4 regions of the Lysinibacillus irui genome follow, and region 1 is predicted to be linked to each of the others. Evidence: riboswitches for the same ligand, from Rfam matches in the RefSeq annotation. Region 1 holds a riboswitch; each other region holds the start of a gene.
The links. A riboswitch is a leader RNA that binds a small molecule or an ion and turns the genes downstream of it on or off. The one in region 1 is predicted to bind S-adenosylmethionine.
Positions count from the first base shown of each region.

Region 1 (8,114 bases):
CGATGGCCGCTACGATGTCTACTGTTAATGCACTGCTCATGCTTGTTAGCTCCACAGTTGTGAAAGACATCTATTTAAATTACATGAAGCCAAAAGCAAGTGATGCAGAAATTAAGCGTGCAAGCTTTATTGTCACAACGGTCATTGGATTAGCGGTCATTATCTTTGCCCTAAATCCACCAGACTTATTAGTATGGTTGAATTTATTTGCCTTTGGTGGGCTGGAGGCAGTCTTTATTTGGACCGTGGTCCTAGGATTGTATTGGAAGAAGGCGAACAAATATGGTGCAATTGCTTCGATGATTACAGGCATGTCCCTGTACATTGTCATTGATCGCTTCTATCCTTCCATCTTTGGTATGCATACAGTCACGCTGCCAATTGTGGCATCCTTCATTATTTTTGTTATGGTGAGTCTTGCCACTAGTCATAAATTTAAAAATGAACAATTAATGATTTAAAGTAAACACGCCACAGATTACAATTCTGTGGCGTGTTTTAATTTAATGCATCATAAAATCATAGGCGTTTTTCGCTAATAATGTCATCGTCACCACGATAAAAAGCGTACGAACAAAGCCGCTTCCTTTTTGAATCGCCATTTTTGAGCCGAGCATTGCTCCACCAATTTGAGCGATCCCCATGACTAAACCATATACATAATGAATTTGCCCTAAGTAAGCAAACATACACACACCAGCTACATTACTCGCTAAATTTAAAAATTTCGCATTGCCTGCTGCCTTTAAAAAATCAAAGCCTATCAGCAGGAAGCTAAAGATTAAAAAGGAGCCTGTTCCAGGACCAAGAAAGCCATCATAAAAACCAATAGCAAATAACAGCAGCATAAATAAAAATAAATGAGTTTTAGATAAATTTTTTACAGTAGAGACAGCACCCCAATCCTTTTTAAAGATTGTATAAATTCCCACTGCTGCCAGCATGACTAACATTAGTGGCTTTAGTAATGCTGGGTTGATGAGATGGACAGTCCATGCACCACATAATGATCCGATAAATGCTAGAGGAAAATATTTAAGGACAGAGCGAATTTCCAGCTGACCAGAACGGTAGAAGGAAATAGAGGATGTTAGTGAGCCCATTGCCCCTGCTAGTTTATTAGTGGCAACAGCAGCCGCTGGGTTAAGACCAACAAACAGTAGAGCCGGCAATGAAATTAATCCGCCTCCTCCAACTACCGAGTCGACAAAAGCTGCCAGAAATCCAAATGATATTAATAGAATGATAATATGTACATCGACATCAAAAACCATGATTACACCTCTTCTAAATTAGTTACTACTGAAATAGTAACTAATTTATTTACTGCTGTAAACCCTAACTTTTTTATTGGCAAATCTTCACAACAGTAGCCTATAATAAAGATAATGGAGGGATTACATGGAGGAATTAATCACCCAGTTGAAAGATATGGGTTTTACAGAATATGAAGCAAAAGCCTATACGGCACTCGTTCAACAAAGTCATGTTAGTGCCTATCAGGTCAGCAAAAATTCTGGCATACCGCGTGCAAGAGTGTATGATATTTTAAATATCCTTGTAGAAAAAGGGATCGTGTTGAAAGAAGAGACCGCAGAACAAACGACCTATTCAGCCATGCCCGTGTCCGTATTTTTACAGCAAATGGAGCAGCGCTGGCAATCAAATTTTTCGTCGATAAGTATGAAATTAGAAAAGCTAGAGGAAAATGTTCAGGAAGTGGAGCATAAAGTCGTGATGCTAAAGGGCAAGGAGTCCATCCTCAATTACTGTCAGTCACTTTTAAGAAAAGCAAAGAAAAAAGTGATTCTGTCGATGTGGGAAGATATGTACGATGCGCTACGACAAGACCTTCAAGAAGTGTCACAGCGTATTCCTGTGCATGGCATTACACTGTATGTAGAGGAACATTTAGCGACTATTGACCGCCATAGGGCCACACACTATACGAAAAAAACGTCTACTCCACATTGGTTTATTTTATCGGTAGATGGTCAGGAAATGATTTATGGTCACTCGCCTTCCGCGCAAGAAACGGCCTTCATCACTAATGACCCTGTCCATATCTATTTGTTAGAGGATTATATTTGGCATGATGTCCTTATCAATAGACTAGTAAAACGCGATGATCAGGAGCTTGAGGATTGGATTGCGAAAGAGCGAAAAGGTTTTTTCTTAGAATAAAGATGAGAAAAGGGGAGCATTCTGAATAAATTAGTGTTGCTAGGTTTAGGGTGTCTACTAATGTTAGCAGCGTGTAATGCTACGCCACCTACCACTACACTCAGCATTCGTGAACTACCTATCGTACCAGAACATATTCAGAAAAACATCGTTTCTCAGGACAATATTCAATTATTGTATGAAATGACGCGACGTATTATCTCGTCTATTATTCAAAGGGGAATGTACTAGCAAGTATGGAAGTAGAGGAAAATAGACTTATCATTCATCTTAATGAAGGCAGCGAGCAACGAAAAGAGGCCCAACCATATGTTTTTAAAATATCGAAAAGCCCTGAACAGAACCTTATTGAGGTCTTCATCAACAAGCAAAACACACCCATCGATCGTATGACCATCCTGTGAAAAAAGAAACCGAAATCTCACTTTGATGAGATTTCGGCTTTTTGTAATTTGTCTTAATAAAAGACTTTATCAACATTGTATTTGGAGCGGAACGTATTAATGGCATATGTTTCGTAAATTTCACGTTCCATTGGATCTTCTACTTCATAGACTTCAATTTTGAACACTTCATCACGGTGGTTTTTCATCGGTGATACATTATCCTCAAAGTGCTTTTTAATACGTTGACGGATTTTACGAGCTTTCCCAACGAATAATAGCTCATTCTTGTCATTATAGAATAAGAAAATGCCGCCTTTATCACGTGTGATTTTATGGAAATCAATAAAGCCAAAATAAGGTGTGATTGGCACATCACCTGGTTTTACTTCTTGTTCACGTTGACGGATAACTACATCTGGTTTTGGAAATTCAATTTTAATCAAACTATTCACGTTCCTCTCTCTTACTAAAGCTATATGGTAACATAAATACGGCATGTTTACCATAAATTTTAAATATCGAAAAGCCACTAACAGCAAGCTTAGTGTACTTCAAATGGACAAAGAACATGCATAGCGAATCACAAAATATTCTATGAATTATTGATATTCTAACTAGTTCATGTTACAATTCAAGGTAATTAAATAATCTTATCAAGAGAAGCTGAGGGATATGGCCCTATGACGCTTCAGCAACCTCTAACATGTGTTAGAAAGGTGCTAATTCCAACAAAGGATATTCCTTTGAGAGATAAGAGTGGACGTGAAAAAAATCCTTCTCATTCTATCTCGTATGGAATGAGGGGGATTTTTTAATTTTTAGAAAAAGAGAGCGAAAACAGAGAGGGGAACGCAAGATGCCAATTAATATTCCGAAAAATTTACCAGCTGGAGAACATTTACGTGAGGAAAAAATCTTCGTGATGGAAGAGGATCGTGCGAAAACACAGCAAATTCGTCCGTTAAATATATTAATTTTAAATTTAATGCCGGAAAAAGAAAAAACAGAACTCCAATTATTACGGTTATTAGGGAATACACCGTTACAGGTCAATATTACGTTTTTAAACACTGCCACACATGAATCAAAAAATGTTAGTAAATCTCATTTACAGCTATTTTATACGACATTCAACCAAATTCGTCATCGACGCTATGATGGCATGATTATTACAGGGGCGCCAGTAGAAAAATTGGCTTTTGAAGAGGTCAACTATTGGCAAGAAATTTCAGAAATTATGGATTGGTCCAAAGAGAATGTGACATCCGTATTACATATTTGTTGGGGAGCACAGGCTGCTTTGTATCACCACTATGGAATTGGAAAGGTAGAGCTTTCAGCTAAATGTTCTGGTGTCTATTCCCATGTCATTACCGATTTAACGGTAGATTTAGTGCGGGGCTTTAGTGATTTATTTACCGCTCCTCATTCTCGCCATACGTCTGTGTCAATTGACGATGTACGCAATCATCCAGATTTACGCTTATTATCTTATTCGGAGGATGCAGGGGTATTTATCGTACAATCAAAAGATAATAAAAACATTATGATTACAGGTCACCTGGAATATGATGCCACAACACTAGCCGATGAATACAGTCGTGATGTGGCTAAGGGCCTTGATATCGCCGTTCCCGTAAACTACTTTCCAAACGATGATCCAACTAAAGAGCCTATTAATACATGGCGTGCCCACACCCATTTATTATTCTCGAACTGGTTGAACTATTATGTATACCAAGAAACACCATATGAATGGGATTTTGTTGACGAAATTGAGTATCATATTTGATTCAAATAAAAAGTCTAATTTCTTGCTAATTTAAAAGAAATTAGACTTTTTGATTGTCATTGCTTGTTTCTGCTTTGGGCATTTCGCTCGTTTCAGCTTTCGCTTTGCGATTGCGAATAATCGCCACAATTAGTAAAAGGATCGGTAATAGAATGGTGATGAAAAAAGAAAAGATTGGCCAAATTTCATTATTATATTTGTTCGAATGGACAATGTTTGGGTGAACTATTTGAGAAAGCCCAATAACAATTAGCCCCATCGGTATAATGAGAGGCCGATGATCCTTGATTTTTAAAATCTGGGCAAGGCCGACAACGGTCGTATAGAAATACATAAAAGTTCGAATATAAATGGATGAGATCCACATAAAGGCCATTATAATCTCAATCCGCTGCAAAAAATTCCCTATCGATATTCTTTGTGCTAAGGCATAGCTTGGAAAGGTTCTAGAAGCCGTATTTTCAGGACCTAGTACAAGAATTGATAGCACAATCAATGTCACTAAAACAAATCCACCTAAGATGGTCCCAATATAAAACCCTTTCTGCGCGGATTGCTGTACATTAACCGCAGCAGGGTAAAGCATTAATAACACAATTAATGGAAAGGAAAAAATACTCATAAAACGAATAATACTATAAAACATTGATGATTTTGTTGCCTCGAGTACAGGTTGAATATTTTCAAACGTAATCTGAGGGGTAATACAGACAACAAAAAAAATAAAAATAAAGACAAATAACGGAAAGAGGATTTCTGCAGACCGCGCAAAAGTTTCAATGCCTAAATAGGCAGCATACATAATGATAATAATAAACAGCAAGGCAATCGCCATGGTCGGTGTTTCCGGCATCACTTCTGTTTTCATGAATATCCCGATAAAATAGAGTAATTCTCCAGCGGAAAGAAAGGTTAGAATCAGGAAACAAATGGCTGTGAATTTCCCCAAAAAGGGTCCGAGTATTTTTTCGTTTGCCTCAATAAAATTAAGAGAAGGTGTTTGGTTGGCTAGCGTCATAAATAATTTAATAACCAGTAAACTGAGGATGACCCCAATGCTGGCAGCAATCCACGAATCTTGCTTAGCGGCACTTGTGATGCTAGCGGGAATAATTAAAATAGCTGTACCGATTGAATAAAGGAGGGTAATAATTGTAAACTGTCTTGAGCTAATGATTTCCTTTTCCATCGAATCCCTTCCTTTTTTAGTCATTCTCTCTATTTGCTTAATGACAAAATATAATCTCTAATCGGTGTAAATATAAATGTTATTAAATCTAATGGGCTCGGAATATGGATTTTAAGGGCAATTGCCATATTTAAAGCCGTACCAATAAGTAACAAAATGGAGAACACAACAATGCCCTTTGTATCCTGTTGTTTTTTTAGTTTTGGAATAAAAATAATGCCTACGATGACCGAGATGATCAAGATCGCAACGGCTAGAACCACTTCGTTACTCCTCCTTTGGTTTGTTTAGTAATGAGTTTTGCATTGTACCTAAGCCTTGCGTTTTCACCTTCACATGAACATGAATCGGCAATTCTGGAAAGATAGTTGGCCAATCATTTTTGATTTGTTTCCACTGTTTTGCATCTGCCCGATGGAGTGTATCACCAAATCCTAGAACATCAACTTCATATTGTTGTTGTATTTTCTCTAATGCTTCTTCGATTCGCCCTTTGATACCTTGAGCTGTTTTTTGATTCACATAATCAATAGATTTAGGTTTTGAAAGGTCGATATCACATTCTACTTCTCCCACGTTCTGCTCCACTTCAATTTGAACATCGATTGCTGGCTCTCCATGTTGAAAGGAGCCTTTTACTTTTGTTTTGGAATGTGTGATTTCTGTAGATAAAGTACCTTTCTTCGGACAAGCGATGATTTCAATGGTACTTTTAATTTTGTCACTGAGAAAACTAACACTTTTACTTTCTTCCTCTGTCAGTAATCCGATGAATTTATCCTTTTTAAAGACAGCTAGACCTGCGTATTGTAATAAAACGGGTGTTTTGACGCGCTGAACATTGGCTTGATCGACGCCTAATTTTTTATCGCCGTGAATTTCAATCGCAGAAATTAATGCTCCTTTATCCTTACTACTTAATGTGTTAACTAATTCATCTATATTAATAGCGATTGTGGAGCCCCAAGCCTTTTCAGAAACCTCAAGTGAATTTAACATTTTATTAGCAGGCACCTTTTCGATGGGTGTTAGTACATTTAACACATCCTTTGCTGCAGCCTCATAAGACATAATGACATCGAAATCTTTTCGAAATTCATGATCCCTCGAAATTAAATCAAGTGATTCACTGATTCCTTCTTTTGCGAGCTCTTCTCCTAAGACGACTACTTGCAGATGAGCAAAATAGGGTTTCCGTGCTGCAAGTGTTGTCATTTTGCGAATAGCCTCAAAGATAGTCTCACCCCTCGCATGATAGCTAATAACAGGGGAGCGTTGTGTGGAGGCTTGTTTCATCGACACTTCACTAGGATCGACAATCTGCACAGTGACCTCATATGCATCGTCTATTTTATCTATTCCAAGTGCAACGACAATGGCTAATTCATTTAATTCACGCTTACTCCAGCAACCACTTAATAATAAAGTGAGGATGCAAAGTAAGCCGATCACTTTTATTTTCGCCATATTTAATTTCCTCATTTATTCAGTAGTGATTACCTCTTTTTTACATCTTTATATTGATGGCCTCTGACAATGTTTTTCTGGTTAACTAAACGAGGTCGTGTTAGTAACTTTCTACGTGGGAATAATAGAAAGGCATCTTTTTGATCCTTCAGGACTAACGGTGCAAAAGGGCTTAAATAAGGTACACCAAATGATCGAATACTACATAAATGTAGAATAATCAACATAATGCCAAACATTACACCAAATAAACCAAACATCGCAGCACAAATCATTAATGGAAACCGTAGCACACGAATAGTATTCGATAGGCCATAAGCAGGGAAGAGGAAACTACAAATGGCTGTTAAGGCGACAATGATGACCATTACAGCAGAAACAATGCCTGCTTCAACCGCTGCTTGACCAATAACTAAGGTACCTACAATCGACACAGCAGGACCGATTGTTCTTGGCATACGAAGTCCAGCTTCCCTCAAAACCTCAAAGGCAATCTCCATTATGAGTGCCTCTACTACAGCTGGGAAGGGGACGCCCTCCCTTTGCGATGCAATACTGATTAACATTGGTGTTGGCAGCATTTCTTGGTGAAAGGTTGTAATGGCTACATACAGTGATGGTGCTACTAATGCTAGACTAATACCAAAAAAGCGCAATATGCGGATCAGGGAGCTTATCATCCAATGCTGATAATAATCTTCTGCTGACTGTAAAAAAGATGTAAATAACGCTGGCACCACTAAGACAAAGGGTGTTCCATCTACTAAAATCGCTACTTTCCCATCTAATAATTCACCAGCAATGACATCGGGACGTTCGGAGTTGTAGATAGTTGGAAACATGGTATTTTTAGAATCCTGAATGAAATCCTCAATATAACCACTTTCCAATATGCCATCAATATTGATGCGGTCTAAACGAGCTAATACCTCTGCGACAATTTTGTCGTTCGCGATGCCATTAATATACATGACTGCTACATCTGTTTGTGTGACATCACCGATAATACGTGATTTAATCCAGAGGTTTGGACTTTTTATTTTACGACGGATTAGGGCTGTATTGGTACGAAGTGTTTCCGTAAAGGATTCCCTAG
Region 1 is NZ_CP113527.1:2,301,200-2,309,313, reverse strand. Features, by position in the region: gene panF (sodium/pantothenate symporter) at 1-461, shown strand, start outside; gene OU989_RS11620 (TSUP family transporter) at 504-1,274, opposite strand; gene OU989_RS11615 (TrmB family transcriptional regulator) at 1,402-2,184, shown strand; gene OU989_RS11610 (hypothetical protein) at 2,245-2,415, shown strand; gene OU989_RS11605 (nucleotide excision repair endonuclease) at 2,642-3,013, opposite strand; SAM riboswitch class I at 3,218-3,327, shown strand; gene metA (homoserine O-acetyltransferase MetA) at 3,427-4,362, shown strand; gene OU989_RS11595 (GerAB/ArcD/ProY family transporter) at 4,403-5,551, opposite strand; gene OU989_RS11590 (hypothetical protein) at 5,581-5,814, opposite strand; gene OU989_RS11585 (Ger(x)C family spore germination protein) at 5,819-7,018, opposite strand; gene OU989_RS11580 (spore germination protein) at 7,048-8,114, opposite strand, start outside.

Region 2 (8,114 bases), 700 kb from region 1:
AAAACGATTTAATCTATCCGAGGGACAAATCGCTTATTATTCGCATCTTGTTGAGCAAGGGAGTATTGTCTTGTATGCGGAACATGATGATGATCTGGATACACTACAAACACATCCAGAGACAGCTGCTGAACAAGAGGAGCGCTTAAGAAATCAAGAGCGTATGATCGAGGCCGAGCAATATAGAAGATTTTTATAAAGTGAAAAACAGAGTGATTTCAATTGATCACTCTGTTTTTTTGTTGTAGAAAAAAGAACGAAAAGAGGCGTTGATTTCCATTCGCCTGCTTTCTTTCAAGGGAGCTGATGAGCTACTATCCACTTTCCTTACATACTAGCGGTTGTGAGCAAAAATAGCTGAATGTTCTCCAAAGAAAAAAGAGTAATCACGGGGACCACTCTTTCTATTGTATAACTTTTTCTTGTGCATCCTTTTTGATATAACGCAATACGTGAAAATGCTCTAATTGGGCAACTAAATTACCGATTAGAATAAAGCTACCACCAATGACTAATTTCATCGTTAGGCCCTCACCAATAAACATCATGGCGAACATGGCTGCAAAAATAGGCTCTAAAGAAAAAATGAGACCTGTATGTGTAGCAGATGTGTACTGTTGTGCAACAGTTTGGCCGACAAAACAGAACGCACTACAAATGATTCCAAGACCTAAAATCGCAATCCAAGATGTCGTTGAATCTGGCAACGTTGGTGTTTCTAATATGAATGTTAAAATTAGTGCATAAAGTCCAGCGAAACCTAGTTGATAAATACCATATGAAATCGATTCGACATTTCGTGTAAAGGAGCTATTTAAAAGTAAATAAATTGAATAACATAATGCTGCAATTGCTACTAATAGGTCACCCTTTTGAAAGGTGAACGAGCCATGTGCTGTTAATACTGTAATACCAATCATCGTGCAAATAACGGCAAAGCTAACCGCTCTCGATGGTAATTTTTTTTCAATGAAACTACTGAAAATCGGCACTAATACAACAGTTAGGCTTAAAATAAAGCCAGCATTTGAAGCGGAGGTAGACTGTAGACCAAATAAACTTAACGCGAACACAATGAATAATAAAAATCCTTGAATAGCCGCATATTTTAATGTTTTACCATTTACTTTGATCATCCGTTTATAAAAAATAAGTCCTGCTACGAAGAATGCGATGATACAACGTAATGCCACCACATTATAAACTGCCAATGTTTCAAGCCCCATGACCATAAAGGTATAAGATAGTCCCCAAAACATTGTGACAATAACCATCAATACATTTGCTTTTCCTTGGATACTCATTATGTTCACCTACCATCTGTGTACTAAAACAGTTTTTATACTAAAAATTACTATATATCTTGTATTGTGATTAGTAAAACGAATGTTTATAATGAATAGGATTAAAAAATTTCATGTACATAGAGGGATGGCGAATGAGCTTAGTAAAATATGAGATTTTAACAAAGGTAGCAGAAGTAGCAAGTTTTACAAAAGCAGCGGATGCGCTAGGGTTAACACAGTCTGCAGTGAGTCATGCCGTATCGAGTTTAGAAAAAGAATTTGGCTTTGCCCTTATTCACCGTAGTCGTGTAGGTGTCACACTAACAAGTGAAGGACAGACAATGCTTAGGGCGATGCGACAGGTCTTGGACGCACAGGAGTTATTGCAGCAGGAAGCAGCGCATATTCTCGGCGTTACACGAGGTAAGGTACGTATTGGTGTTATTTCAAGTATTTCTTCGAATTGGATGCCTGAAATTATTCAGATTATGGATCATCAATTTCCTGGGATACAAGTGGAGTTACGTGAAGGGGATTATTACGAAATTGAACAATGGCTTCTAAGTGGTGAAGTCGAGGCAGGATTCCTGAATGGGCAAAAGTCAGAACAGTATCAATTTATGGAATTACAGCAAGACCCTTTATTATGTATTGTTTCTCATAAAAGTCCATTATTTCATAAGACAGAAATTGATATTGTGGACCTAGAGGATATGCCTTTTATCATGACTTCTTACAAAGGGACAAATGATGTAAAAGTGCTGTTAGAACAATATCATGTAAAGCCCAATATACGCTTTGAACTTTCTGAGGAAGTAGGAATTCTATCTATGATTTCACACCATTTAGGGATTAGTATTTTACCCCAATTGGTCATTCAAAATTTACCGCCAACATTGAAAGCGATTCCATTAAAGCAAGGTGGCTACCGAACGATTGGTATTGCCATGAAACACCATGCTTCACCCGTGACAAAGAAATTTGCTGAAATATTAAGTGCATGGTTAAAAGAGCAAAACAGCTCCCTTCCATCGTAGCTATTGAAGCAAATCGTACCATTACGTTAAAATAGTATTTGTATATATTTTAGAAACTAGGTGAGTGTATGGGGACATTACTAGGCAAAACCGTACTCATTACAAGTGGGGGAACACTTGAAAAATGGGATCGTGTACGAGGGCACACGAATTTATCGAAGGGGACAATGGGCTGTTATTTAGCAGAGGCAGCACTGGCTGCTGGTGCGACTGTCATATACATGCATGGTTACTTTGCCCAGCTCCCAGAAAACGAAGATAAAATGACATTGGTTAAATTTGAAGGCATTGAGGATTTAGGAGAAAAAGTTCGTCATGCTGTCCAACAACAACAAGTCGATATCGTCATTATGGCTGCTGCTGGCTCCGATTGGGTCATAGACAAAGTGTATGATCAATCAGGGAATTTAATGGAGGAAGCGGGCAAAATGCCTTCTGACGAACCACCGATTATTCATTTTAAAAAGGCACCAAAAGTTTTAGGTCAAATCAAAGGCTGGCAACCAAATGTAACGTTAGTAGGCTTTAAGCTGGAAGCGACGAATGATGAGGAATTTTTGCTTGCTCGTGCAAAACTACGCATGGAAACAGCCAATGCACAATTTATGGTAGCTAACAGCTCACAATCTTTATATGGTGGGGACGAGCCTCATTGGATTGTCCCTGCTGAAGGGCAGCCAATCAAGGTGATGGGTAAGCAACAGACAGCTCAAGCTCTAATGGACTGTTTACAGGGGGATTAAAAGGAGAACTGTGGAGAGGGTTTACTTCTGCACAGTTTTTTTGTTGTGAAAAATTGGATCTTCGTATATTATTTACTTAACGGTCGGTAAAAAAGGAGGCCCTTATGGGAAATAGAGAACAAACCTTTCAAAAAATTTTAGAAGTTGCCTATGTGATGTTTGCAGAAAAAGGATTTGAGAAAACGAGCTTAGCTATGATTGCAGCAGAGGTCGGCATATCAAAACCAGCTATTTATTACTATTTTCAATCAAAGGATCAATTAATTTCTTTTTTGTTTGAGGAACTTTATAAAGAAATTCAATATGATATCGTTGTTGATTACAAGGAGCTATCTCCAAGCAATTTCATTGAGAAATTACTGAAGATTGGCTATAAGTCAATTGATGAACAGGACAAAGATCCTTATTTTAATAAAATATTTAGTCAGTATTTGTTATTAGCCGCTCGCGACGACCACTACATGCAACAGTTATTAGAGCTTCAATCAGATTATTTAGCAAGATTTTATGATATTTTTCAATACGCAGTGCAACTAGAGGTGCTAGATGAAAATGCCAACATAGAAGCGAAAGCCCACATGTTAGCCATGCTCTATGATAATATTGGCAATTTTATGTTAACTGGTAGTCAATTGAACTATAAGGCTATTTGGAGGGAGGCAGTACATAGCGTCATTCAAGGGGGAAAAGATGAATAAGCAACTTGGTCATCGTCGTATTGAGGGCTTAGATTTTGCAAGAGCATTAGCAATGTTAGGTATGTTTATTGTAAACTTTGGCGTTATTTCAGGTTCAACTGCCAATGGTTCACAATGGCTCATTCAATTGCAAAGTCTTTTTGAGGGGCGCGCCTCTGCACTATTTGTCATTCTAGCAGGAATAGGGACTGCGCTGATGACGCGGAAAGCAAGGGAAGCAAAGGACCCAATTCTTATTCGCCAAAGTAAGTTAACTTTATGGAAGCGTGCTCTTTTTTTGTTTGTTGTTGGGATGGTTTTATATGTGGTCGGATGGACGGGAGATATTTTACATTATTACGGTGTTTATATGTTTCTTGCAGCTTTGTTGATAGCAACTTCAAAGAAAACCATGCTTTTTACAATTAGTGCGGTGATAATCGTTTCCCAATGGCTACAAATCCAATTCAATTATCTAGTTGGGTGGCATCCAAAATATATTTTATTAGAGTATATAGATTTTTGGACGGTAGAAGGTTTTATGAGAAATTTACTGTTTAATGGCTACCATCCCGTTTTTCCATGGATATCTTTTTTTCTCATTGGGATGATTGTAGGTACCTTAGATTTAACCAATAGGGCATTAAGAAAGAAATTAGTTACGGTAGGTATCTTGTTAGGAGTGATTATAGAAATTTTTTCAAAGGTGATTATTCACTTCTCGACAAAATATTTCTTAGATCATGATAGTGCGTTGTATTTATTTGATACAGGACCGATTCCACCAAATATAATGTATGTTCTATCAAATTCGGCTTCGGCTATTGTGATAATAGTAGGTTGTATGTATTTTGTAGAAACTTTCAAAAATAAAGTAATAGAAGCAATCATTAAAACGGGTCAAATGTCCTTAACACACTATGTTGGCCATGTCTTTATTGGCATCACTGTGTTAGAAGTTTTCGATTTAGCAAACAATCCTACAGTCGCTTTTTCGATGCTCTATGCATGCTGTTATTTTTTAGGCTGTGTGTTTTTTTCGGTATGGTGGAGCACTATCCATCAACGAGGTCCACTTGAAAAGCTTATAAGAAAATGGTCCAATTAAAAAGTTAGAGAGTAGCCATCTATTTACTACTGATTAGGCATAAAATACATTCATATCGACTCATTCAAATGTAGAAGATTTATATTACAAAGTATTCAGCTAGGTTTTCTAATATTTTATATTGACATTCGTATAGTAGAATTATAGAATTATTGTCAAGAAACGCAGTACTCTTATCAAGAGAGGTGGAGGGACTTGGCCCAATGAAGCCTCGGCAACCGAAAAGTTAGGTGCCAAATCCAACAGGTGGTATCTGAGAGATAGGAGGGGCTATCAATCAGTTTGATGCGTTGGCCTCTTTTGTACAACAAGAATGATAAAGAAGGGGTGTATCGTATGGCTCAATCGGTAAAGGTAGATGATAAAAAATTAGAGGCAATTGCCAAGGCAATTCAAAATCTTGAATTTGGTGAAGTGCATATTACGATCCAAGATGGTGTCATTGTGCAAATTAATAGGCTTGAAAAACAGAGATTTCCGCAGAAAAAATAACATTGATTTCAGTTGAACGATGTCAAAAGGCCACCAATAAGCATGAAGGATTTCCTTTGCTTACAAGTGGCCCTTTTTTTTTGTCTAAAAAATTAACTATAAAAGCTTTTTGGTATTTGCCCAATATGACGGCGATGGTATAGTAACGGTTCTTTTTGCCCGTTTGTAATGTCTTGCACATGCCCAATAAAAATGGTATGGTCGCCAGCATCTATTTGCTGAAACGTTTTACATTGTAAAATAGCTGCTGTATCATGTAAAATCGGTAGACCTAAAGATGAAGTGGACCACTGTGCCTGTGCAAAACGATCAGGGATTTTACTGGCAAATAGTGTACATAAATGTTCTTGGTCGCTTGCTAAAATATTGACCGCGAAATGAGAAGCATTCGTAAAATAAGAATGAAGCTGAGAATTTTTATCGAGTGACCACAAAATAAGGAGCGGGTCGATTGAAACAGATGCAAAGGAATTGACGGTTAAGCCTATAGGTTTTGTTTCATGACTTGTTGTGACAACTGTAACGCCTGTAGGGTAATTACCTAATGCCAATTTAAAAGCAGCTACTTGATCTGTCATTCAAATATCACCTCTTTATTAATATAAATTAGTTCACGGAGTAAGTAGGTAAAATGAACTTTTTTTTCATATCCTACTAGTAACTCCTTTTCTTGAGTAAATTTTAAACCAATTAAACATACAGGTAAAGGTAATGGGGAAAGAAAGGGGAATTGCCATGACTTTATATTTTGATCACCTGGTTCACCAAGTGGAATCACCAGAAAATATAAAGGTTTTCTTCAATAAACGAAATGTCCACACAGTGAATGGTGGGCAGCACACGATGTGGGGGACTTATAATACGTTAAGCTACTTTGGCTTAAGCTATATTGAACAAATTGCTATCTATGATCGTGATTTATTTGAGCAGGCGGCACAATACCCATATTCCTTACATTATACGTTTAAACGTGATCAAGAGCGCCAAGGATTTTCACGAATAGCCTTGCGTACCAAAAAAATTGAGGAAGAGGGTCAACGCTTACGAGCATTAGGTTATGATGTATATGGGCCGGATGCTTGCAGTCGAACAAGACCGGATGGCACTGTTGTGAAGTGGAAGCTTCTCCATTTTGGCAAACCAGATCTTCTCATTGATTTTCCATTTTTAATTGAATGGGCAGAGGAAGATGAGGAACGTCTGTCACAATTAGTGACAAGCGGTGCTATTGATACAAAACAAGCGATTACAATGGAATCAATCCAATTGTATGTCAAGGATATACGAAGAACAGTTCGTTTATGGCAGGAGGTATTGCAGCTACCAGAGCCTGTGCAACATGAGCAGTTCATCTCGTTACAGCTCCCGAATATGCGATTGGATTTTTATGAGGAAGAGGTTGCAGTAGCTATGACACTTGGTCATATAAAAGAAGGGCCATTTGGTGTGACATTAAAAGATCCTCATCGAACAAAGGAAACATTAGTATGTCCTGGCGCTTTTTATTGGATTAATCGATAATTACAAGATCCACTTCATATGCTGAAGTGGATTCAGACTGTAGACAAACTCGATGAATTTTGAGTTTGCCTACAGTCTTTTTTCTTTTACAATGAAATAAAGCTAAGCTATTGATTTCCACAATGGACGGACGCTTTCCGCGGGTGAGGTCGAGCTGCTTCCCTCGCTTCGCTCAGTCCAGGATCTCGACTTTTCCGCTTTTCCCGCAGGAGTGCCGCCCTTCGTTCCGCAGTTTTCTTAGAGCTTTTTTGAAATTATTTCAAGTGTAATTCCCTTTTGTCATGCTATATGCTTCACATACTTAGTATCAAATTTGCAAAGGGCCACCATTGGTAATAAAAAAAGCGGATGAAGGAATATTTCATTCCTGCTCCGCTGTCCATTTGGAACTAAGCTAATAGTCCATTACCGTTATAATTTCACAACATTTGATGCTTGAGGTCCACGATTACCCTCTACCACATCAAATGATACCTTTTGACCTTCTTCAAGTGTACGGAAGCCTTCCTCCTGGATGCCCGTAAAATGTACAAATACATCTTCTCCATCATCACATTCAATAAAGCCATAACCCTTTTCATTATTGAACCACTTTACGATCCCCTGTTGCATAAGCATTCGCCTCCAATGCGCTTGAATGTAAAATAAAGTTAAATAAGTTGTGCTCTCATTGAGAAAATGTGAAAAAATTGCATTTTCTCTTAGAACATACATGAATTGAACAAAGATGTCAATTGATTGTCGAAATGCTTGCATATCTGGCTTTCTTTTTTTTCACAATTAAGACTATAATGGAAATGAACAACATAGAAAGTAGGATGCCAAATGACAACGAAAAATCAACCATTATCAGATTTAGAAATCGCTAGTCAAGCAGTGATCAAACCTATTACGGAAATTGCCAAAGCTGCGGGTATTCCAGAGGATGCTCTTGAGCAGTATGGACGCTACAAAGCAAAGATTGACCCATTAAAAATTACAGCTCAGGGCGAGGATGCAAAAGTAGTATTAGTGTCTGCTATTAGTCCGACCCCAGCAGGTGAAGGAAAGTCGACAGTGACTGTAGGACTAGCAGATGCCCTTCATCAATTAGATAAGAAGGTGATGGTCGCTTTACGAGAACCATCATTAGGTCCAGTAATGGGAGTAAAAGGTGGCGCAACTGGCGGAGGTTACGCACAAGTAATACCAATGGAGGATATTAATTTACATTTCACTGGTGACCTTCATGCGATTACAACAGCCAACAA
Region 2 is NZ_CP113527.1:1,604,185-1,612,298, forward strand. Features, by position in the region: gene OU989_RS07765 (general stress protein) at 1-199, shown strand, start outside; gene OU989_RS07770 (DMT family transporter) at 405-1,304, opposite strand; gene OU989_RS07775 (LysR family transcriptional regulator) at 1,439-2,323, shown strand; gene OU989_RS07780 (phosphopantothenoylcysteine decarboxylase domain-containing protein) at 2,392-3,066, shown strand; gene OU989_RS07785 (TetR/AcrR family transcriptional regulator) at 3,171-3,764, shown strand; gene OU989_RS07790 (DUF418 domain-containing protein) at 3,757-4,851, shown strand; SAM riboswitch class I at 5,022-5,118, shown strand; gene OU989_RS07795 (YezD family protein) at 5,188-5,343, shown strand; gene OU989_RS07800 (flavin reductase family protein) at 5,436-5,921, opposite strand; gene OU989_RS07805 (VOC family protein) at 6,079-6,864, shown strand; gene OU989_RS07810 (cold-shock protein) at 7,276-7,476, opposite strand; gene OU989_RS07815 (formate--tetrahydrofolate ligase) at 7,690-8,114, shown strand, end outside.
Region 2: it holds a riboswitch for S-adenosylmethionine, as region 1 does, so the genes downstream of both, OU989_RS07795 (YezD family protein) here and metA (homoserine O-acetyltransferase MetA) in region 1, are expected to answer to the same signal.

Region 3 (8,114 bases), 130 kb from region 1:
AGCAGCATGCCCCACTTTTATCGTTTCATCCGCAATATGCACGGCGCTAATACTACTCGTCTCATGATCAAGAACGCCACCAAAATTCGTATTGAGCGCGGCAGAAAGACCACTAAAAGCATTGTTAATTAATAGTTTAGACCACTTTGTGCCAACTAAATTGTCTGAGATGTGTGTGCCACCTACAAGATTTAAAATTGTTTGTATTTGTCTAATTCTTTCTGTTGTTTCTCCATTTAATTCACCAATTTGAAATGCATATTGTTTGAAGTGGTTATATTCTGTTGTCAAACTAGATATGCCCGGTTGAATGAATGTAGCACCAAACTCAACTGATCCAGCAATCACACGATTTCGCCCTACAATTGCAGCGACTTTTTTTTCTGGAATCCCATTTTGTAAAGAAAGAACGACACTTGTTTCATTTAAAAATGGTAGTAAGCCTTGTAAAACCGAGTCATTATACAATTGTTTTGTTAACAGTAAAACTAAATCATAAGTTCCTGACATATTTTTAGGCGTAATGGCTTTTACTTTCACTTGAAAGTCAGTAGTTCCTGTTATTTTTGCCCCTGATTGATTCAATTCGTCTACATGTTCTTGATAAACATCAATTAATTCGACATCTTGTCCACCGGCAGCAATATATGCACCAGCGATTGTTCCTAAAGATCCTGCTCCTAAAACGGCGATTCTCATCTAAATGCCTCCTTGGTTTATTTAATTATTCAATTAAGCTTAGCTATTTGTATTTTGTCACGTTGTTTCTCTAATAGCTTCATCTGCATAGTTCCATACGGCGTCATTGCTTGATTAGATAATGTATGGATTAGTGTTCTTTCTATTTTTCAGTTAAATAATCGTAGACAACAGTAGGTGATGCCAACGATAGTTCTGTAACAATATGGGAAGCTGATACAACTTCTAACACTGGTAGATCAGCCATTGGGGCAAGTGCATGGGCAAAAAGTTCAAGTCTCGCTGGACCTGACCATGCTCCCAGTATTTTAATATCCGTAATTTCACTTCTCACTAGCTCACAAATTCTTGGTCGTCCATCATAACCAGGCATCTTTTTCAACATATAATTGGGTTTGATAATTTCTTTCAGTGCCTCTTGATGATCCAGTGGGAAATGTTTATATCCCATTGTTGCATTAGCCACTCTTAATGAACCATAATCTAAGAGACCAACTAATGTATCAGAATCTACAAATAAACTAGGCTTACCTAATTTTTTAGGATACGCAGCAATTTCTCTACCAGAGGCAATGGCGGGGAGACTATCAACATACATTGCATGTAAATAATCACCTTCTTCACCATCCATGCTAACAGGGATGACCTGACCACACTCTGTATAAGAACCTAGCCCTGTAACATCTGGCATTTTCATGATTTCAAATTTGACAAAGGGCTCCTTCACTTCCAATGGTTCTGGAACAATTTTCTTAAGTTTTTCCATATCTGTTTTATAGACGATATTTAAATATTCACGGTTATAAAAGCGATAAGGTCCAATGGGATAAGCACCTGCATCCAACGGTGTTGTGAATTGTCTCATTACTTCATCTTTTCTCATGAAAAACCACCATTCTTTCAACTTTGTCTTCTTACAATAACTACTTTAATGCGGATTTTACATTGCGTCTAATACATAATAAGATATAAATATATTTATTTAGATAAATGAATTAGGGGGCTTAAGCGAAATGGAACTTTTACAATTGAAGTATTTTCAAACAGTAGCAAATACAGAGCATATTTCGAAGGCGGCTCAACAGTTAAATATTGCACAGCCATCCTTAAGTTTGACTATAAAACGTCTGGAGGATGAACTAGGCACAAAATTATTTCATAGAAAAGGAAGAAATATTGAATTAAGTGCTGCAGGACAGATTATGCTCAAGCATGTTAATAAGGTATTTATCGAACTAGAAAATGCAAAAATGGATATTCAATCACTTGATGAAATCAATGCTCGTACAGTTAAAATAGCCATATCAAATACCCGATTTCTCGTTGGACTAATTAGTCAATATATTAATGATTTTCCTCATGCCAAAATTCAACAGGGAATTGAGACAAGGGATGATATACGTATAAATTTAAAGAAAGGGGATATTGATCTGGGCATAGCTGGCCCTCCAATCATTGATGAAGAAATTGAAACCTGTGTGCTTGTGGCAGAGGATGTAGTACTTGTGTTGCCTTCTAATCACCCATTGGCTGGTCAATCAGAGGTTTCTCTAGCTAAGTTTGCAAATGAATCCTTTATTTCCTTAGCCAACAATGCAGAATATAGCCGTTTTACAACGTCACTTTGTGAAAGAGCGGGATTTATGCCTATCAAAAACTATGAAGTAGATTCAACCCTCCTGGCAGAAATTATCCAGCTGGAACAGGGTGTAGCCTTGTTGCCCATATCGGTTTGTAGAAAGTTCAATTTACATTATGTAAAAATAGCTAATATGCATCCAACGTATACAGTAGGTCTGTCCTGGGTAAAAAATTCCATCTCGTCAGCTGCCGTTCAACAGTTACGGGACTTTATTATTACTTACTTTAAAGAAAATAATGAGCACTACAAAATTTAATACCTTTGAAACGGGTTCCTGAAATGCTCGAAAAAACATAAAAATTCCCTAAAATTTTGTTGGAAAATATTTTAACTTGTTCATTGCCTCAACTTAGCGTAGTATTATAACGAATCAAAACTAAGTAAGTTAGTAAGATTCACTTTCACAATAAAACCAGGCGTTCTTCTTAGAAGAGCACCTGGTTTTTTGTTAGTTGCACAATAAGCGACCTGGGATTATATTCTATTATTTAGCAGGCAAATACCCGCGGAGCAAGGCTGAATACCCGCGGAGCAAGGCTGAATACCCGCGGAGCAAGGTGAAATACCCGCGGAGCAAGGCTGAATACCCGCGAAGCAAGGTTGAATACCCGCGAAGCAAGGCGAAATACCCGCGGAGCAAGGCTGAATACCCGCGGAGTAAGGTGAAATACCCGCGAAGCAGGATGAATACCCGAGGAGCAAGATGGAATATCCGCTATCGGCGTTATTCAGTAATACACAAAATCAGCTACAATAAGCAGATTTCTTCTAAGATTAATCGGAAAATCTATGTACGTATAGAAGTTAAAGAAAAAACTTGTTGCAAATATTAATTTTTTATTTTAATCTTTTAATATTGTGTCAAAAAAATAATATTTTTTCTTCTTATCAAGAGAGATGGAGGGACTGGCCCGATGAAATCTCGGCAGCGGAACTTAGTCATTAAGTTACTGTGCCAAATCCAGCAAGAAATGACTTGATAGATAAGAGGTGTATTTTCAATATAAGGCCTCTTCTTGTTCATTCAAGATGAGGCCTTTTTTTATGGAAAAAGGCTGATTTTAATTTTTTTGGAGGTAAAACAGTGAAGAAAGAGAATCCATGGGCGCTGATCCCATTTGTTGTTTTTATGATATTATTTATTGGTTCTGGGGTTATTACAGGTGATTTTTATGCCTTTCCTGTCATTGTTGCTATCACCATTGCAGGTGCTGTGGCTCTAGCCATGAATCGAAAAGAATCGTTTACGAAAAAAGTTGATATTTTTTGTCAAGGTGCAGGGAATTTAAATGTCATGATGATGGTTATTATTTTTCTCTTGGCTGGGGCCTTTTCAGAGGTTGCAAAAGGTATGGGGGCAGTAGATTCCACTGTTAACTTTGCTTTATCGGTCGTTCCGCAAAACTTACTGGTTGTGGGCTTGTTCATCATTGCCTGTTTTATTTCCCTCTCAATGGGTACATCCGTGGGAACGATTGTTGCATTAGCTCCAATAGGCGTTGGAATAAGTGATCTTACAGACCTTTCTATTGCTTTAGTGATGGCGGCTGTTGTTGGTGGCTCAATGTTTGGTGATAATTTATCCTTTATTTCAGATACAACCATTACTGCCGTACGTTCACAAGGCGCACAAATGAAGGATAAGTTTAAGGTTAATTTTTGGATTGTATTGCCAGCAGCGATTGTAACGAGCATTATTTTAGCAATCATTTCAATGGGTGAAACAGCACAAGTGGCGCATGTAAGCTATAATTGGGTTAAAATTGTACCATATGTTTTAGTGATCATTTTAGCGTTATCTGGGATGAATGTTTTCCTTGTGCTGGCACTAGGGATTGTCCTTTCAGGTGCTGTTGGCTTAGTAGATGGTAGCTATCACTTGATGAGCCTTCTGCAAACGATTGGAGAAGGCATGTCCGGTATGTATGAAATCGCCTTTCTTGCCATATTAATAGCTGGAATGGTAGAGGTTATTAAGTTTAACGGAGGCATTGACTTTTTGCTGCACCTTGCGACAAGTAGAATTAAATCGAAAAAGGGTGCTGAATTCGGCATTGCTAGCCTTGTGGGTTTAACGAATTTATCTACTGCTAATAATACAATTGCGATATTAATTGCTGGGCCACTTGCTAAAAATATTGCTGAACAATATGACATTGAGCCAAGAAAATCCGCAAGTATATTAGATATTTTCTCCTGTACAGTCCAAGGGCTTCTGCCGTATGGGGCTCAATTCCTTGCTGCCGCAAGCGTGGCCAAAATATCACCAGTAAGTATGCTGCAATACTCGATCTATCCCATTCTTATTGGTATTTGCGGAATGATAGCTATTTCTATCGGATACCCTTCAAAAAAGAAAGCCTAAAGCTCAAATAAGACCAGCAAAGCAAAATTTTAGCTTAGCTGGTCTTTTTCATCTCTTAAAGTAATGGTTTAGATTTAGAAGGATTACTTTCTTGCCTGTATTAGTGTAAACCAGTTGTTTCCGTTTAATGTTCCAGAAACGTTGTATACTGGCTGATAGAAACCTTTTGTGTCATACATATACGTTAGCTCGATTAATTCAATTTCAAGCTGATCGTCTTTTTTTAGAACCAGCTCTTCTTCTGTAACGAGTGCATTATACTTTATTTGAGGAAATTCTCCATTCTTTATTTGCTCATATACTTCAGCAGGGGACAAGATATCTACTTCCCGTGTAAATTGATTTCTTTGAACATTATAGGCTAATGAATATGCACGTCCATCTTGTGTAAGATCAAGAACTACATCCCCATACCAATAGTCGACATTTAAATCGGGACGATCTGGAAGATTCCATTCAAATTCCCCGTTTTCCAGTACAGAAAACTCTGCTTCTTGAGGGAGGATAGAAAGTTCGTCCATCAATGCCTTCGCCTTATCAATCAAGTGTTCCTGACCAGTCGATGTCGCTTGCTGCGAATAATTATTCGCTGTTAACGACCAATTCCCCATTGAACTTATAAATAATGTATATTGCATACCTGCTTTGTCTTGCAATAAAATTTCTCGGTCGTCTTTATAATTCTTTGCACTCAACTCCGATAACCCTAATTTATCTTGCAACAATGTTTCAACTTCTTCATTATAAATAATTTTTTTATAAACGGGCGCAACAGTAGGGTTTGAGTCTAATTGCAATGAAGTAGATACATGAACACCTGACATATTGGATTTTGTATAAGCGTTTATTGGCAGATGTCCAAATTCTTGTTGAGCATATACCAATGACATCCCAATAAAAATCAATCCCATGATAAGAGGGATAGCCAAAGTTCCAACAAGACTTTTTATTTTTACTTTTTTGTGATGAACAATAGAAGCCCCTAGTCTGTATAATTGGTATCCGATAACCCCACCAAGTGAGTTGTTGAATAAGTCATCAAGCTCGAAAATCCCTGCTCCTGTAAGTGTTTGGTATGTTTCAATTGAAAGTGTAGCACATACGACTACAAGGAAAAGCCTCTTAAAAGCTTTAAATTTAGAGAAAAGTAAGGGTAAGAAAATCCCAAGCGGCACAAACATTAATATATTAAAAATACAATTTTGAAGATCACGTAACGAGTATTTTTTCCAGGCATCGATATAACCACTGAATGGTTGAAGATTCATCTCTAGGAAATGAGAAGAACCACGTCCAATAATCGTTAGCTCACATACAAATACGATATACCCAATGAAGAGTGCGCCAAGCATCATTTTAGTAATACTTAGTTTTTTTCGTTCGGATGGTTGTTTTTTATAATAAACGAAATAATAGAGGGCAATAAGCAAAAACTCAATGCCAATAATAATGATGACGGGCAACATTAAAATTCGAATATTAATAATAATTTCTGTTACTCCCAAGATAAAACGCTCCCAACTAATTGATTCTGTTCATGGTCCACACACATAAAACATGTGTTGACTGTCGACCTTCATTATTGTAAATGGCAATTATTAATAATTATTGAGAATATTTATGAAGATTTCTTAAGATTTTTTCATCATATATGGGGAGGGGAGAGGGGTAATCTTGAACACCTATTTTATAGAAACGTCAAATGAGTGTTTTTATTTTAATAGTGACATTTATATTAATAAAGGTTTAATGAAATCATAGTATTCAAATAATATTTTCCTAGGCCATTATGTATATTTATCAATGATTTATAAGGCTTCAGTTGTAGTGTCTTGTCAGTCCATATAATCAAAAAGAGTATAAACAATTGTCAGAAAATATCAATATACCCTATAATAAAATAAAAACTGAGATAAGAGGTGAACTTATGGGGAAACCAGTAGATTACAATCTATTTCCGGGTTATCAAAAAACACATAATTCCAGACTTGATGAACTAAAAGAAGAATTTATCGAGGAACAAGAAAAAGCAAAAATAGATGGACATATATTAGAGTTTGAAAAAACTTCATCTGAAGAATTGTCTCAATAAGCATCTTTAAAAGAGATGCTTTTTTCTTTGCTTCAACAGGTGAAGAAATAATTTAGGGTCACCGGGCTTTAAAGTGACCCTAAGTAACAAATGGGGAGGCTGTGACGGTCAACTAGCGTCACAACCAAATAAGTGCGTGCGATACACTCCCTATTAATTTGTGTAAAAAAAGGCTACTTATACAAAAAAATGTCCCTTTTATGTTGTGAATTTTTAGTAAATCACTTTAATTAGACAAGATCAAAGGTTTTAACCAAATTGGTTTCCAAGACCAAATTTAAAAAAATTTACGTTTGGACTAGACAAATATAATTTTTTGTTATATAGTTAAGTTAATAAAATCGTGCGTAAACAAACAATGAATTCACATATTACAAAGAGTATTCGTTTTTTGATTAATACTTTTTGTAGTATGTGTTTTTTTTTAAAGTATTATGATTTTATTTAATAAGTTTAAAATGGAGGTCATTGATTATGACACAAGGTACAGTAAAATGGTTTAATGCAGAAAAAGGTTTTGGCTTCATCGAAGTAGAAGGCGGACAAGACGTATTCGCTCACTTCTCAGCAATCCAAGGTGAAGGTTTCAAATCACTTGAAGAAGGCCAAAAAGTTGAATTCACAGTAGAAGAAGGCCAACGCGGACCTCAAGCTGCTAACATCGTAAAACTTTAATTCTTAAATGAATGAAGAAAGAAAACCACTTGTTATAGAGTGGTTTTCTTTTTTATTTCAGAGAAATTTGTTCAGAAATTGTTTAGTAAGATGTGTTAAATTTTAAATGTCATCGTAATTCAAGCCCGTTGCCTTAATTGGCAATGGGTTTTCTTATTTTATTTATATATATAGCTTTCATTTTTTAGCATAATTACATGAAGAACCAGATAAACTAAAAAGAAAATTGAGCAAAGGGGGATCGTTTGGATGGACGAGGCAGCTTGGCAAATAATTGCTAAACTAAAACAGGAAACTTACGAAGTAGATGATGTTAAATTTAAAATGACTTCTACTGAAGAAGGAGATGTGACGGTTATTTACTTTTCTTCTTTAGTGGAAAAGATGACCATTCAAACGATGGTTTATATCCCTTTAGCCAATAATATTAAACAAATACATCAAATTTCTGAATATGTGGATTCAAAGAAAATTAGTGAAGCTGTCAAAAAATTAAATGCGGGGCAAACGCTTTTATATTTTCATGAAACGAACGGATTGGTAAGTGTTGATACTTATAGTGCACCGACCAGGGCAATTGCTAACACAGAAACAGAATCAACTGTTATTGGCCCACAGGATGCCTTTACTGAATCGTTAGA
Region 3 is NZ_CP113527.1:2,434,449-2,442,562, reverse strand. Features, by position in the region: gene OU989_RS12370 (ketopantoate reductase family protein) at 1-699, opposite strand, end outside; gene OU989_RS12365 (acetoacetate decarboxylase) at 842-1,582, opposite strand; gene OU989_RS12360 (LysR family transcriptional regulator) at 1,713-2,597, shown strand; SAM riboswitch class I at 3,224-3,331, shown strand; gene OU989_RS12355 (Na+/H+ antiporter NhaC family protein) at 3,471-4,706, shown strand; gene OU989_RS12350 (VanZ family protein) at 4,790-6,211, opposite strand; gene OU989_RS12345 (hypothetical protein) at 6,634-6,798, shown strand; gene OU989_RS12340 (cold-shock protein) at 7,273-7,473, shown strand; gene OU989_RS12335 (spore germination protein) at 7,723-8,114, shown strand, end outside.
Region 3: it holds a riboswitch for S-adenosylmethionine, as region 1 does, so the genes downstream of both, OU989_RS12355 (Na+/H+ antiporter NhaC family protein) here and metA (homoserine O-acetyltransferase MetA) in region 1, are expected to answer to the same signal.

Region 4 (8,114 bases), 1.6 Mb from region 1:
TCCAAAACTTCAGGTATATCTTGTTCTTCCATGAATCGAATCATGTTGCTCACTTCCTTAACGAAATTGGTCACACATTCAATGTTTAAAAATAATCATCAGCAGAATGTTATTATATTACACCCTTAAACATTAAAATAGCGAGCATCAGGATGAGCAAAAACAATCGCAGATACAGATGCTTCCGGCTCCATCATAAATCCTTCAGTTAAATGAACACCAATATCTTCAGGCTTTAATAAGCCAAACAGCTTCTCTTGATCTTCCAAGTTAGGGCAGGCAGGGTAACCGAATGAAAAACGTTGCCCTTGATATTTTGCTGCAAACCGATCTCTCATCGTGAAATCTGTCGCGTCAGGGAAGCCCCATTGGTCACGAATTTCTTGATGCATACGTTCAGCAAAGCCCTCTGCTAATTCTAGTGCAGTCGATTGTAGTGCATGGCTTTCGAGGAATTTACCGTCCTCTTTTAACTGGCGTGCTGTAGCCATCACTCCTTTTCCTGCAGTTACTACCATGAGTGCAATATAGTCCATTTCACCGCTTTCTACTGTTTTTAAGAAGTCAGCAAGACATAAAAATGGTTCTACCTGCTGGCGCGGGAAAGTAAAACGTTCAATTTCTGTTTTACTATCAGCAGGATCATAAACAACGACATCATCCCCATCCGCTTGGGCAGGGAAAAATTGATACAAACCTGAAGGCTTTAATAAATCACTTTTCAAATAATCATCTACTAATTCTTTTAGCTCTGTAGCTCTAGAATCTCCCGCTTCAAGCAGTTGATGAACTTGCCCTTTCAAGCCTAAATGATGTCCTAGCAATGTCCGCATATTAACATATGGATATAAATGTGATACAGCATATTCTTTTTTTACATGGCGACGTAAATCTGCTGGTAAATATACAGCTGCTTCTTTGACTGTTCGTGCAGGTTTTATCGTTACCTCTTTTACAGGACGAGCAGCTCGTTTTTCATCTGCCTCTAAACGTTTTTGGCGAGATTCTGCGATTTCAGCTAAGAAATTGGCACGTGTCCCCTCTCCCATTAAAAGATTGGCCTGCTCTAGGCCTTGCATTGCATCTTTTGAATAAATTACAGGACCATCATATTCATCTGCTATTTTTGTTTCAGTAAAGCGTCGAGAAAGTGCCGCTCCACCCACTAAAATAGGTACATCAATACCTGCCTCTTTGAAATCTTGAGCAGTAATGACCATCTGTTGCGCTGATTTTACTAGCAAACCCGATAATCCGATAAAGTCTGGTTTCTCCTTGCGAATGGCTTCAATTAATTGGGCAGGGGTTACTTTAATGCCTAGATCTACAACCTTATAGCCATTATTACTTAATATAATATCCACAAGGTTCTTCCCAATATCGTGCACATCTCCTTTGACGGTAGCAAGTACCATTTTCCCTTTCCCAGCACTCTCTTCATTCTTCTCCATGAATTGCTCTAAATGGGCAACGGCAGCCTTCATCACACCCGCTGATTGTAAAACCTCTGCTACAATGAGTTGATTATCATTAAATAATCGACCTACCTCAGCCATTCCTTCCATTAAAGGACCATTAATGATATCAAGAGGTGTCTCAAAGATTTCACGGGCTGCATCTAAATCCTCTATTAGTCCTTCCTTCGTACCCTCTAGAATATAGTAAGCTAAACGACCCTCAACCGTTTTTGGTATATCGGCTTCCGTTTTTTCCTTCTTTTTGTCACGATAGAAGTCTGTGAATACGGCTAAGGTTTCATCATTTGTATTAAACAGCAAGTCATTAGCTAGCTTTATTTCCTCTTCAGGAATGGAAGCATATCGCTCTAGCTTCTCTGTATTAACAATAGCGTAATCCAAACCAGCAATTGTACAATGATAGAGATACACAGCATTCAGTACTTCTCGGCCCACTGGCGGTAAGCCAAACGAGATATTACTTACACCTAGAACTGTTAATGTTTGCGGCATTTTTTCTTTGATTAGTCGAATCCCTTCAATGGTTTCGAGAGCAGATCCAATATACTGCTCATCTCCAGTTCCTACTGGGAACATCAATGGGTCAAAAATAATATCTTCTGGTGCAATACCCCATTTTTCAGTTAAAAGTTGATAGGAACGTTCAGCAATTTCAAGCTTACGATGACGATCAACCGCCATACCTTTTTCATCAATTGTACCAACAACTAATGACGCACCGTATTTTTTCACAAGTGGTAATACGGCATCAAATCGCTCCTCGCCATCTTCCAGATTAATAGAGTTAATGATGGCTTTCCCTTGCGAAAATTTTAGCGCCTCCTCGATGACTTTTTCATCTGTTGAGTCAATCACAAGAGGAACCTTCACTTTTTTCACCACCTCCTGCATAAAGCCACGCATATCTTCTAATTCATCACGATCTGGGTTTGCTAAACAAATATCAATAACATGGGCACCATTTTTAACTTGCGCACGTGCAATCTCTGCTGCTTCCTCAAACTTTCCATCAATGATTAAATTTTTAAATTTTCGGGAGCCGATAACATTCGTTCTTTCTCCAATAAATAATGGACGCATGGAATCGTCATACAATAATGGTTCGATACCAGATACCGCATGACCATGCGTTTTTTCTGGTAATTGTCGTGGTTTTTCACCTTTTAAAACTTCACGAATAGCTGCAATATGTGCTGGAGTTGTTCCACAGCAACCACCTACAATATTAAGCCAACCCTTTTCTGCAAAGCCTTTTAATTTTTGCGATAAAGATTCTGGCGATTCATGGTAACAGCCTTCTTCATCAGGTAAGCCAGCATTTGGATAACAACTTATATAGCCTGTTGAAAGCTCTGCTAATGAACGAATATGATCCGTCATAAACTCTGGTCCTGTCGCACAGTTTAAGCCAACTGATAATGGTTTAATATGCTCAATAGATATATAAAAGGCATCAATCGTTTGTCCTGCGAGTGTCGTACCCATCGGTTCAATTGTTCCTGAAATCATAACGGGAAGTTCCTTGCCAGTTGCCGCGAAAGCACGTGTTACCCCTAATGTGCCGGCTTTAACATTCAGCATATCCTGACTTGTTTCCAATAACAGCACATCTGCTCCTGCCTCAATTAAGGCCTTCGCTTGGATAAAGAAATTTTCCTCGAGCTCATCAAATGTAATACCGCCAGTTACGGATAATGTTTTTGTTGTTGGTCCCATAGCTCCAGCTACAAATCGCGGCCAATCCGATGTTGTAAATTTATCCACCGCTTGGCGAGCAATTTCAACTGCACGTTTATTAATCTCTTCCGCTTTTGCACCCAGATCGTATTCATTTAACACAAGAGGAGTTCCACCAAATGTATTCGTACAAATGATATCTGCGCCAGCCTCTAAATATTTAAGATGAATTTTCTCTATAACATCAGGTCTAGTAAGCACAAGATTTTCATTACACCCATCGAGCTCCTCTCCACCAAAATCATCTGCCGATAAGTTTTCATTTTGTAGCATTGTTCCCATTGCGCCATCAAGAATTAAAATACGTTTCTCTAATTGCTCTTCAATCAAGTGCTTAGCCATGTATACTTACTCCTTTTTTTTGTTCATCCAATTGCTCAATATATTTCATCAACTCTAGTGTCACATCATAGCGTAAAAAAGGTGTAATAAGGTAAATACCATTAAAATATTGCGCAGCCACCTCTACTAATTCCCTTGCAATGGCAATACCCTCAGCTGTTGCACGTTCTTTATCTTCACCACAAGCCTTCATTCTTGCTAAGGCATCTTCTGATAATTTGATGCCAGGCACCTCGTGGTGTAAAAACTCTGCACTTTTATAACTCGTAACGGGCATAATCCCAATATATATCGGTGCTTGTAGATGCTTTGTTGCCTCGTAAATTTCCACAATTTTTTCCTTCGTATACACTGGCTGTGAAATAAAATAATCTGCACCATGTTCGATTTTCTTTTCTAAACGTGCCACAGCACGGTCTAACACACGAACGTTTGGATTAAATGCAGCAGCCACTGAAAAATTTGCTTTTTTTCGAAGGGGTTTACCAGAGAAAGAGACCCCTTCATTTAACTGCTTAATTAATTGGATTAGCTCCATCGAGGAGACATCATAAACGCTTGTCGCACCTGGGAAGTCCCCAACTTTTGTTGGATCACCCGTAACAGCTAAGACATCATGAATTCCTAAAGCATTTAATCCCATTAAATGTGATTGCAGACCGATTAAATTACGATCTCGACATGTAATATGTGTTAGAGGACGTACGCCATGTGTATTCTTCAACAATGCTCCCATTGCAATATTGCTAATACGAGGAGAGGCTAGAGAATTGTCTGCCATCATGACTACATCTGCGCCAGCATCATACAATTGTTTTGCTCCTTCAAGGAATCCATCAATTTCTAAATGTCTAGGTGTATCCAGTTCTACAATGACAGATCGTTCACGTTTTACTTTTTCATGAAGAGGCTCATACTTAGGAGGCTCTGCTTCTCGAACGACCTCAATCTTTTCAGGTTTCGCATGCTTTTCATGAACGGGTGATAACTCCTCTAAATATTTTTTTGCTGCCGCTATATGCTTTGGTGTCGTACCACAGCAGCCCCCAATCAAGCGTACCCCTTGATCACGTAGTTCTACTGCTGCTCGACCAAAATAATCAGCCTCCGATTCATAAACGACACGCCCATCTTCTAAGTCAAGAAGTGAAGCGTTCGGATAAGCTGACATAAATGCCTTTTCAGGAAGTTCTACGCCTTCAAATGCTTGTATTGTATGATGTGGGCCAAGCCGGCAATTGACACCAACGATATCTGCACCAAGTGTTTCTAGCTCATGCAAAGCATTATTTAAAGACATTCCATTTTGTAAAACACCAGGCTCATGCATAGATACTTGTGCAATAATTGGTAACATTGTTTTTGCACGTAACATTTTTAATGTTGCAGTTAATTCTTCAAAATCATAATAGGTTTCAAGTAAGAGGCCATCTGGATTTCCTGCAAGTAAAACACTTGCTTGTTCCTCTACAGTCGCTAATATTTCCTCTAGTGTTGCATCACTTTTTCGGATACCACGAATACCTCCTATTGTCCCTAAAACAAATTGACCTCCATCTGCAGCTGCTCGCTTAGCAATTGTAATAGCTGCTTCATTAAATTGTTGAACGCGTGATTCTAATCCATAGCGAGCTAATTTGATGGCATTTGCACCGTACGTATTCGTTTGAATGATGTCAGCACCAGCCGCAATATATTCTCTATGAATCTTTTCAATTAACTCTGGTCTCTGCACATTCATTTCCTCATGGCAATATTCCAATCCATAGCCATAAAGAACTGTGCCTATTGCACCATCCGCCGTCAATACATGCGTGTTTAACTTCTCAAGCAATCCCATAAAACTAGCCTCTCTTCCTATGTCTCTGTATAATAAAAAGCCTTCTTTCATAAAAAAGAAGGCTTTAACGATTCAGCATTGTTGTTCCTTCTCATCTTCGACTCAACGGTCTTCTGGATTTAGCACCTGACAATAAGTTGGTTGCTGAAGCTTCAATGGGCCAGTCCCTCTGCTTCTCTTGATAAGAATTAAGTATGAATTTTTTAAATAATTAAAAGAATCATATCGTTTACTGACGAATGAGTCAAGAGTATTTCACGTAACAAAGTAATTTTTAACTTAAAATCTTAGAAACTGGATAGTTCCTCTGCAAGCTCCTCACCAATTTTTTTCCCATTTTGAATGCAAGCTCCGATACCTACACCAAAATATGAACAGCCTGCTATAGCTAAATTTGGATAGTTTTTGTTCAGTTCCTGAAGCAACCCTTGTAACGCTTCTCTGTGAGCTAAGTCGTATTTAGGCATTTGATCAATCCATTTTGTTACATTTACTACGGTTGGATCCTCTTCTATTCCCAAGCTCTTTCGAACATCCTCTAAAGCAACGGTTGCCAATTCTTCATCAGTCATGGTACGTAGTTGTTCATACGCTGGGTTAATACTCTTATAGAAGAGTCGTACAAGTAATTTATTGTCTCTCGATGTATGCTTCCATTTACGACTTGTCCAAGTTGCTGCATTACAAGTAACGTTAGAATTATGAGAGACAATATAGCCCGTTCCATCTGCTGGCAATTTCGCGTCTGGTACATCGAAGCCTAAGTATATGGTAATGGCTGACGCAGTAGTAAATTGATTAAAATAACGGTTTAATGATTCGTCCTTCATGAGGCTTTGAACAGCTTCATTCGGTAGTGCAAGCACAACATAATCTGCTCCGATATTTTCACCATTTGCTAATGAAATTGTATAGCGGTCTTCCTGTTTTTGAACATGTAAAGTAGCGACACCCTTGATAATTTCAACATTGGTTAATGTTTGCTCAAGTCGATCGATTAAAGAAGTTAAACCATTTTTAAATGATATAAATTTTTTATTGGCAGCTTTAACAAATTGCTCACGGTTCGCATCAAAACCTTTAATGATACTTCCATAATCATTCTTATAATCAATTAAATACGGTAAAGTAGAAGCAATTGAAAGCTGATGTAAATCACCTGAATACACACCTGCTAGAACTGGTGCAATTTGGTTTTTTACTAGTTCCTCTCCTAAATAGTAGGTTAAGAACTCGCCAATTGAACTTTCCTTTGTAAAGCCTTTGTTTGGTAATGTCAAATCCTTTAATGCTTCCTGCTTTCCTTGCTCTGATATTAATGTGCTTTCCTCTAAGGATGCCAAGCTCATTGGAATACCAAATGTAGAATCAGCTGGAATAGCATGTAGTTCATTATTTGTGTAAATATAAGAAATGCCGGTTTCGTTATAAACTAGATTATCTTCAAAATCAAGCTCCTGCACTAGCTCCATAACACCTTTATGGCGAGCGACAATAGAATCAGCACCTGTTTCCATAATAAATCCTTCTTCATATGCCGAATGTAACTTACCACCTAGATATGTATTTTTCTCTACAAGTACTAGACGAACATCTAGATTATTCTCCTTCACTTGACGTTGTAAGTAATGCATTGTGCATAATCCTGTAATTCCGCCACCTAATACAACAACTGTTTTCATATAAACCGCCCCTATTATTAGTTCTTTCTACAGTATAAACCTATTTTCATTGAAAATTGCATTCAACCCTTTACAAATTTAGCAAAAATAGAGCTATCCCTTTAGGAGATAGCTCTAGCCAACATATATATTAATAGGTACTATAGTGTTAATTACGCCTAATACATTGTAGTAAATACTAACCGTCTATACTTTTAAATTTTGCGCAAAGGTCGCTAATTTTTCTGCCGAATTCGTTACTTCTGTAAATGATGTCCCTAACTCACCTAATATACCTACGATTGCTTGTATTTTTGTTGCCATGCAATCATTTTGTTCTTTTGCTTCAGTCATGGCATCTAGTATACTCGTAAACTGGCCTTCTGTTTGCAACATATTTTCCTCACCAGACGCTACTTCTCCTTGAATATTCGTCAAAGAATACTCTAATTTCTCAGTCCGTTCGCTTGTTTTTTTCAATAACAAAGCAACCGCTGTTACCGAATCTTTTGTTTGAATAGATAACTTTCGAACTTCGTCTGCTACTACACTAAATCCTTTTCCCGCCTCTCCAGCTCGAGCCGCTTCAATAGCTGCATTCAAAGCTAACAGATTAGTTTGATTCGCAATAGTAGTAACAACACTCATGATTGTCTCCATTTCTCTAGACATACCTGATAATTGTTCTATATTTTCTTCAATATCATAAAGTGAATGAATAATATTATGCATATTTTGTGATTGATTTTTTAAACGTTCCCGTCCTGCAAGTGCTTCATTTTCAGCTAAAGTCGATACATCAAGCGATTTTTTGGCCAATTTTTTAATCTCATCAGACTGCTTGCTGAGACAGCAAAAAGAATGATTGGTTTCCTGAGAGATTGTGGCAAGCTCTTCAGAAGAACGTACAATTTGTTGTTCAATTGCGACTCTCTCATGCTCCATGCTTTCTTTCATTTCTTCAACAGTATTTTCAAAAGCTTCTAAGACGAGCTGTTGCTCAAAGTTACAAATTTTCGATATAGCTCTTATTGTATTGAACTGATCATAAGGATA
Region 4 is NZ_CP113527.1:3,903,129-3,911,242, forward strand. Features, by position in the region: gene OU989_RS19655 (GNAT family N-acetyltransferase) at 1-44, opposite strand, end outside; gene metH (methionine synthase) at 126-3,557, opposite strand; gene OU989_RS19665 (bifunctional homocysteine S-methyltransferase/methylenetetrahydrofolate reductase) at 3,550-5,397, opposite strand; SAM riboswitch class I at 5,486-5,585, opposite strand; gene OU989_RS19670 (protoporphyrinogen oxidase) at 5,685-7,079, opposite strand; gene OU989_RS19675 (globin-coupled sensor protein) at 7,266-8,114, opposite strand, start outside.
Region 4: it holds a riboswitch for S-adenosylmethionine, as region 1 does, so the genes downstream of both, OU989_RS19665 (bifunctional homocysteine S-methyltransferase/methylenetetrahydrofolate reductase) here and metA (homoserine O-acetyltransferase MetA) in region 1, are expected to answer to the same signal.